DNA from 2 places in the Streptomyces sp. NPDC085937 genome. Region 2 is predicted to be linked to the other one. Evidence: riboswitches for the same ligand, from Rfam matches in the RefSeq annotation. Region 2 holds a riboswitch; the other holds the start of a gene.
What was found. Region 2 has a riboswitch for thiamine pyrophosphate ahead of ACIF8S_RS30170 (thiamine ABC transporter substrate binding subunit). Riboswitches for the same ligand answer to the same signal wherever they lie in the genome.
Positions count from the first base shown of each region.

Region 1: another riboswitch for thiamine pyrophosphate. It lies ahead of thiO (glycine oxidase ThiO); the one in region 2 lies ahead of ACIF8S_RS30170 (thiamine ABC transporter substrate binding subunit).

Region 1 is NZ_JBITSH010000012.1:111,915-116,134, reverse strand. It holds gene ACIF8S_RS24480 (thiazole synthase) at 1-741, opposite strand, end outside; gene thiS (sulfur carrier protein ThiS) at 743-964, opposite strand; gene thiO (glycine oxidase ThiO) at 961-2,127, opposite strand; TPP riboswitch at 2,125-2,236, opposite strand; gene ACIF8S_RS24465 (NAD(P)/FAD-dependent oxidoreductase) at 2,412-3,641, shown strand; gene ACIF8S_RS24460 (Rv2175c family DNA-binding protein) at 3,770-4,135, shown strand.
Region 2 is NZ_JBITSH010000019.1:78,499-82,718, reverse strand. It holds gene ACIF8S_RS30175 (ABC transporter permease) at 1-1,514, opposite strand, end outside; gene ACIF8S_RS30170 (thiamine ABC transporter substrate binding subunit) at 1,511-2,593, opposite strand; TPP riboswitch at 2,674-2,779, opposite strand; gene rlmN (23S rRNA (adenine(2503)-C(2))-methyltransferase RlmN) at 2,804-3,910, opposite strand; gene ACIF8S_RS30160 (hypothetical protein) at 4,109-4,220, opposite strand, start outside.

The sequences.
Region 1 (4,220 bases), on a different contig from region 2:
GGCCTGCGCGAAGTGCCGCCGGGGGATGCGTCCCGCCCGCCGCGCGAGCCGTCCCGCCTCCGCCGCGCCCCGCATCGCGGACGCCATCAGCACCGGTTCCTGGGCGCGGGTGACGGCGGACGCCAGCATCACGCCCGCGCAGCCCAGCTCCATCGCCAGCGCCACGTCGGAGGCGGTGCCGGCCCCGGCGTCCAGGATCACCGGCACCCCGGCCCGCTCCACGATCAGCTCGAAGTTGTGCGGGTTGCGGATGCCCAGACCCGACCCGATCGGCGAGCCGAGCGGCATGACCGCCGCACAGCCCACGTCCTCCAGCTTCCGGGCCAGCACCGGGTCGTCGTTGGTGTACGGCAGGACCGTGAAGCCGTCGTCGACGAGCGTCTCCGCCGCGTCCAGCAGCTCGACCGGGTCCGGCAGCAGGGTGCGCTCGTCGGCGATGACCTCCAGCTTCACCAGGTCCGTGCCGAGCGCCTCCCGGGCCAGCCGCGCGGTGAGCACGGCCTCCCCGGCGGTGAAGCACCCGGCGGTGTTCGGCAGCACCCCGATGCCCAGCTTCCGCAGCACCGACAGCACGGACCCGTGCACCGAGGGGTCCACCCGCCGCATGGCGACGGTCGTCAGTTCCGTCCCGGACGCCACCAGCGCCCGCTCCAGCACGTCGAGGCTCGGCGCCCCGCCGGTCCCCATGATCAGGCGGGACGTCAGGGCCCGGCCGCCGAGGACGAAGGGATCGTCGGCCATGTCAGCCTCCTTGGACCGCGGTGAGGACCTCCACCCGGTCCCCTTCGGTCAGGGGGGTGGCGGGCCACTGGGCGCGCGGGACGACGGTTTCGTTGAGGGCCGCGGCCACCCCGGAGGGCGCGGCGGTGAGCGACCTGACGACGAGGTCCAGGGCGGTTCCGGGCGGGAACCGGCGGGGCTCGCCGTTGACGGTGACGGTGACGGTGGTGACCCGGGTGGTCATACGGGCTGCTCCGCGAGGACGGGGGCGCCGAAGCGCCGGGGCGAGAAGGGGAGGGCCTCCTGGGGCAGGTCGCCGGTGGTCAGCGCCCGCGCCATGGCGTCGCCGGTGACGGGCGTCAGCAGGACGCCGTTGCGGTGGTGGCCGGTGGCCAGCAGCAGTCCCGGGAGCCGCGTCGGGCCGAGCAGCGGCGCGTTGTCGGGGGAGCCGGGGCGCAGACCGGCGATCGTCTCGGTCAGCGGCAGCTCGGTGATGCCGGGGACCAGCTCGTGGGCGTCACGCAGCAGCTCGTAGACGCCACCCGCCGTGACGGTGGTGTCCCAGCCCATCTCCTCGCTGGTCGCGCCGATCACCAGCTCGCCGTTCTCACGTGGCACCAGGTAGACGTGGCTGCCGCGCACCACGGCCCGCACCGTGCGGCTCAGGAAGGGCTCGGGCCGGTCGGGCATCGCCAGCCGCAGCACCTGCCCCTTGACCGGCCGCACCGGGGGCAGCACGTCCTGCGGGACGCCCGCGAGCCTGCCGCTCCAGCTGCCCGCGGCGAGCACCACCTGGCCCGCGCCCAGCTCGTCACCGGCCGCGGTGACGACACCGCGCGCCCGGTCGCCGGCGACGACCAGCTGCTCGGCCCAGGTGTGGTGGAGGATGACACCGGCCCGCTCGCAGGCGGTCACGAGGGCGGACGCCAGCCGTCGGGGGTCGATCTGGTGGTCGCCGTCCACCCGCAGCCCGCCGCGCACGCCCGGCGCGAGCATCGGCTCCAGGCGGCGGCACTCCCGTCCGGACAGCCACTGCGAGTCCAGGCCGGAGCGCTGGTGCAGGGCGTGCAGCTCGCGCAGATGCGCGCGGTCGTCGGCGTCCAGCGCCACGGCGAGGGTGCCGCTGCGGCGGTAGCCGAGGTCCTGGCCGGTGTACTCGGTCAGCTCGGCGGCGAAGGCCGGGTAGCGGCGCGCCGAGGCCAGGCTGAGGCCCAGCAGCGTCTGCTCGCCGTGGTGCAGCTCGGTGACGGCGGCCAGCATCCCGGCGGCCACCCGGGCGGCGCCGCCGCCCGGCTCGGGGTCCACGACGGCCGTGGCGAGTCCGGCCTGCGCGGCCCGCCAGGCCGTGACCAGACCGATGATCCCGCCCCCGACGACGAGGACGTCTGCGCTACGCGTGGGCGACATGGGCGTCCAGCCCCTCCCTTCGCCGGCATGACCCGGATCAGGTTCGTACGGTCGGAGGCCGCCAGCCTCCCTCTCAGCCCGGTGCGTCCGGGCTCCCGCGAGTGCGTGTACGCGGGCCACCCTAGCCCGCGCCACGCGGCACCCGTAAGGGACCCCGCGTGGGAGGGGCGGCGGGGTCCCCCGCGCGGGAGGGGCGGCGACCCGGCGGGGGGAGCGGCGAGGGGTCCGGCGGGGGGAGCGACGAGGGGTCCGGCGCGGCGGGCGCGGGTGTCTATGGTGAGCGGGTGAGCGAGCAGACGCAGGAACCGGGAGGGGCCGCGCCGCGGCGGGTCGTGGTGGCGGGCGCGGGCATGGCGGGCGTACAGACCGCGGCCGCGCTGCGGGAGCAGGGCTTCGACGGTGAGGTGACGCTGATCGGGGCCGAGCCCCACCAGCCGTACGACCGGCCGCCGTTGTCGAAGGCGGTGCTGCTGGGCACGGCCGAGAGTTCCGCGTTCGACGTGGATTTCGAGGAGCTCGGCATCGGGCTGCGGCTGGGCTGCGAGGTGCTGGGCCTGCGCCCCGGCGACCACGAACTGGACACCGAGGCCGGGCCCGTCCCGTACGACGTGCTGGTGCTCGCCACCGGCGCGGAACCGCTCCGGCTGCCCGGCACCGAGGGTGTCGCCGGCGTGCATCTGCTGCGCACCCTGGACGACGCGGCACGGCTGCGGCCGGTGCTCGCCGCGCAGCACGACGTCGTGGTGGTCGGCGCCGGCTGGATCGGCGCGGAGTTCGCCACGGCGGCCCGCGAGGCGGGCTGCGCGGTCACCGTCGTGGAGGCCGAGGAGCGGCCGCTGGTGGGGGCGCTGCCCGCCGAGGTCGCCGCGCCGATGGCCGCCTGGTACGCCGAGGCCGGGGTCACGCTGCGCACCCACGCGCGCGTACGGGCCGTCGAATCCGGTGCCGTGCTCCTCGACGACGGCACGCGGCTGCCCGCCGGCGCGGTGGTCGTGGGCATCGGGGCCCGCCCCGCCACGGCCTGGCTGACCGGCTCCGGGATCGCCCTCGGCACGCACGGCGAGGTCGTCGCGGACGAGCACCTGGCGACCTCCCTGCCGGATGTGTACGCCGTCGGCGACTGCGCGTCCTTCCCGTCCGGCCGCTACGGCGAGCGCCTGCTGGTCCACCACTGGGACAACGCCCTCCAGGGCCCCCGCACGGTCGCCGCGAACATCGTCGGCGGGGGTGGCGAGGTGTACGACCCGGTGCCGTACTTCTGGTCCGAGCAGTTCGGCCGCTTCGTGCAGTACGCGGGGCACCACGCGGACGCCGACCGCACGGTGTGGCGCGGGGACCCGGCCGGCCCGGCGTGGAGCGTGTGCTGGCTGCGCGGGGACCGTCTGGTCGCGCTGCTCGCGGTGGGGCGGCCCCGGGACCTGGCGCAGGGACGCCGGCTGATCGAGGCGGGCGCCGCGATGGACCCGGAGCGGGTGGCGGACCCGGCGCGGCCGCTGAAGTCGGCGACGGCGTGACCCCGGGCGCGCGTCCTCCGCACGACGCGTCCGTCCTCCGCACGACGCGTCCGTCCTCCGCACGACGCGCCCGCCCGGCCGGACGGGGTCGGCTTCCGACTGTCGGTGGCAGGTGGCAGGCTTGTCCCGTGACCGAGATTGACGCAAAGATCGATGCTCTCGTCCCCGCCTGGCTCACCCTTCCCGACATCGCCGAACAGTTCGGCGTCGAGGTGACGCGCGTCCGGCAGCTGGTGAAGGACGGCCAGCTCATCGCCGTACGCCGGGGTGAGAACCGCGCACTGCACGTCCCCGCCGCCTTCATCGACGGGGACAAGGTCGTCAAGGGCCTGACCGGGACCCTGACGCTCCTGCGGGACGACGGCTTCACGGTCGAAGAGATGCTGGAGTGGCTGTTCACCCCCGACCCCAGCCTGCCGGGCACGCCCGCGCAGGCGCTGAGCGAGAACCGTGGCACGGAGGTGAAGCGTCGGGCGCAGGCTCTCGCGGTCTGAATCCCTGCCCACCCGCCTGTCGGTGTTCCCGCCGGCCGGGGCCCGGTGCTCTGGTCGGTGGGACGCCGTGGGGGCGCGAGTCCGT
Region 2 (4,220 bases):
ACCGGAAGGGTGGGGTTGTCCGGCCGCGCGATGAACACCGTCGCCCCGAACTCCCCGAGAGACACCGCGAAGGCGAACCCGGCCGCGATCAGCAGCGCCCGCCGCACCAGCGGCAGGTCCACCTCACGCCACGCCCGCCACGGCGACGCCCCGAGCACCGCCGCCGCTTCCCGCAGCCGTACGTCCACCGCCCGCAGCACCGGCAGCATGGTCCGTACGACGAAGGGGACGCCGACCAGTGCCTGCGCCAGCGGGACCAGCATCCAGGAGGCGCGCAGGTCCAGCGGCGGCTCGTCGAGCGCGATGAGGAAGCCGAAGCCCACGGTCACCGCGGACACCCCGAGCGGCAGCATCAGCAGCGCGTCGAAGCCGCGCACCAGCCGCCCCGCGTCCCGCCGGGTGAGCGCGACGGCGGCGAGCCCGCCGATCACCACAGCGATCACGGTGGCGGCGACGGCGTAGCGCAGCGAGTTGCCGACCGCCTCGATGGGCGCGACGAGGAACACTCCCCCGTCGCCGTCGGTCAGCGCCCGGTAGTAGCCGAGGCCGGCGCTGCCGAAGGAGCGCTGCACCAGTACGCCGAGCGGCATCAGGAGCAGCACGGCCACCGTGGCGACGACTCCGCCGAGCAGCGCCCACTGCCCTGCGCCGCGCGGCCGGCGCGCGGTCACCGAGGGGTCGACGAGGCGCAGCGCGGTCTCACGACGCCGCACGGTCCAGGCGTGCAGCGCGAGGATCAGGCCGACGGCGGCGAACTGGATCATCGTGAGGACGGCGGCGGTGGACAGGTCGAAGAGGTCGGCGGTCTGCCGGTAGATCTCCACTTCGAGGGTGGAGAAGGTGGGCCCGCCGAGGATCTGCACCACGCCGAACGAGGTGAAGGTGAACAGGAAGACCATCAGCGCGGCGGCGGCCACGGCGGGGGCGAGCGCCGGCAGGGTGACCGTACGCCAGGCGGTGAGACGGGAGGCGCCGAGCATCCGCGCGGCCTCCTCCTGACGCGGGTCGAGCTGGGACCACAGCCCGCCCACGGTGCGGACGACCACGGCGTAGTTGAAGAAGACGTGCGCGAGGAGGATCGCCCACACGGTGGTGTCGAGGCGCACGCCCCACAGCTCGTCCAGCAGTCCGCCGCGTCCGACCAGGGCGAGGAACGCCGTGCCGACGACGACCGTCGGCAGCACGAACGGCACGGTGATCACCGCCCGCAGCATCTGTTTGCCGGGGAAGTCGAAACGGGCCAGGACGTAGGCGCCGGGCAGCGCGATCACCAGCGTGAGGCCCGTGGAGACGAGCGCCTGCCAGGTGGTGAACCACAGCACCTGGCGGATGTCGGACTGGGCCAGCACGTCCGCGATCCGCCCGGGCTGCCAGCCGCCGTCGGTCTTCAGCCCGCGCGCGACGATCGCGGTGACCGGGTAGGCGAAGAAGACCGCGAAGAACGCGGCCGGCACGGCCAACAGGCCGAGCCGTGCCGCGTTCCGGCGCCACCACCCGCGCCGGCGCGGGCTCACTTCAGTACGAGCGAGGTCCACGACTTGACCCACTGGTCACGGTTCTCGGCGATCTTCACCGGGTCCATGGTCTGCGGCTGCTTCGCCTGCGGCCCGAACTTCACGAACTCCTCAGGCACGGACGCACCCTCGCGCACCGGGTAGACGAACATGTTGAGCGGCATGTCGTCCTGGAAGGTCTTGCCGATCAGGAAGTCGAGCAGTGCCTTGCCGCCCTCGGAATTCTTCGCGTTGCTCAGCAGCCCCGCGTACTCGACCTGCCGGAAGCAGGTGCCCTCGGCGACGCCGGTGGGCGCGGTGTCGGGCTTCGGGTCGGCGTAGATCACCTCGGCGGGCGGCGAGGAGGCGTACGACACGACGAGCGGCCGGTCCGCCTTGGCCTCCTTGCCGCCGGCCGAGCCGGAGAACTCCTCGTTGTAGGCCTGCTCCCAGCCGTCGACCACCTTGACGCCGTTGGCCCTGAGCTTCTTCCAGTAGTCCCGCCAGCCCTCGTCCCCGTACTTGGCGGCGGTGCCGAGCAGGAAGCCGAGGCCGGGTGAGGAGGTGGCGGCGTTCTCGACGACCAGGAGGTCCTTGTAGGCGGGCTTGACCAGGTCGTCGAGGGACTTCGGCGGGGTCAGGCCCTTGTCCTCGAACCAGGCCTTGTCGTAGTTGACGCAGACGTCACCGGTGTCGACCGGGGTGACCCGGTGCTCGTCCTCGTCCACCCGGTACTCGGGCAGCAGCTGGTCGGATCCCTTGGCCTCGTAGGACTGGAACAGCCCGTTGTCGAGGGCGCGGGACAGCAGGGTGTTGTCGACGCCGAAGAAGACGTCGCCCTGGGGGTTGTCCTTGGTCAGGATCGCCTTGTTCACGGCCTGGCCCGCGTCGCCGTCCTCGAGGACCTTGAGCTTGTAGCCGGACTGCTTCTCGAAGGCGGCGACGACGTCCTTCGACACGGCCCACGAGTTGTGACTGACGAGGGTCACGGTCCTGGAGCCGGTACCGCTGCCGCCGTCGTCGCCGGACGACCCGCAGGCGGACAGCGTGACGAGCCCCAGCCCGACGGCCAGGACCATGACCTTCTTGGTGATGTCCACTTGATTCCTCCTGGAGTGACCAGGAAGAGACGCGGCCCTGCCCGGAACCCCTGGGCGGGGTCCCGGGCAGGGCGCAACAGCTCGAGTGATGACCGATCTCCCTACCCAGAATGACCTGGGCCAGGTTCGGAGGGTCTGCGGCCGGTGCCGCACTCTCAGCGCTGTGGCGCTCCCCTGTCGGAATATGAAGATGTACGTACCCGGGTCAGACTACCGTTCGCTCGCGGCGAGCTGACCACACGCCCCGTCGATCTCCTGACCACGGGTGTCCCGGATCGTCACCGGCACACCGTGCGCGGCGATCGCCTCGACGAACGCCTTCTCGTCCTCGGGCCGGGACGCGGTCCACTTGGACCCCGGCGTCGGGTTGAGCGGGATGAGGTTGACGTGCACGGGCCGCCCCTTGAGGAGCCGTCCGAGGCGGTCGCCCCGCCACGCCTGGTCGTTGATGTCCCGGATGAGGGCGTACTCGATGGACAGCCGGCGTCCCGACCTGGCCGCGTACTCGAAGCCGGCGTCGAGCACCTCGCGCACCTTCCACCGCGTGTTCACGGGGACGAGGGTGTCGCGCAGCTCGTCGTCAGGGGCGTGCAGCGAGATGGCGAGGCGGCACTTGAAGCCCTCCTCGGTGAACCGGTGGATGGCCGGCACCAGGCCGACCGTCGACACGGTGATGCCGCGCTGCGACAGCCCGAGCCCGTCCGGCTCGGGGTCGGTGAGCCGGCGGATGGCGCCGACGACCCGCTTGTAGTTGGCGAGAGGCTCGCCCATGCCCATGAACACGATGTTGCTCAGCCGCGCGGGTCCGCCGGGCACCTCGCCGTCGCGCAGCGCCCGCATCCCGTCCACGATCTGGTGCACGATCTCGGCGGTCGACAGGTTCCGGTCGAGCCCGGCCTGCCCGGTCGCGCAGAACGGGCAGTTCATGCCGCAGCCGGCCTGGGAGCTGATGCACATGGTGACCCGGTCCGGGTACCGCATCAGCACGGACTCGACGAGGGTCCCGTCGAACAGCTTCCACAGCGTCTTGCGGGTCGTCCCCGCGTCGGTCGACAGATGCCGCACGACGGTCATCAGCTCAGGAAGCAGCGCCTCCTGCAGCTTCCCGCGCGAGCCGGCGGGGATGTCGGTCCACTGCTCCGGGTCGTGCGCGTACCGCGCGAAGTAGTGCTGCGAGAGCTGCTTGGCACGGAACGGCTTCTCACCGACCGCGACAACCGCCTCCTTGCGCTCGGCAGGCGTGAGATCGGCAAGATGCCGCGGCGGCTTCTTGACTCCGCGCGGCGCGACGAATGTAAGTTCTCCGGGCTTAGGCATGGCTGTACCAGTGTCGCAGATCCACATGGGTGACCTGCGGGTGCCGATGACCACACCGGCCGGCCGCGCTCGCCGGGATCGCTGCCGGACCACCTCGGGCGGCCCGGGCACGGCCCGGCGAGGCTCACCCGCCGGCTGCCCGCACCTTCCCGACCTGGGCGGCGAGCACCGCACCCGTGAGGACAGCGGCATCCCGGCTCAGGACCGCGTCGCCTCCGCACGGGCCGTGCGGCGTCCGCGGACGTAGCGAAGGATCACGTAGATGATCGCGGCGAGTTGGGCGCAGAACAGGACCGTGATCTCCAGCGGC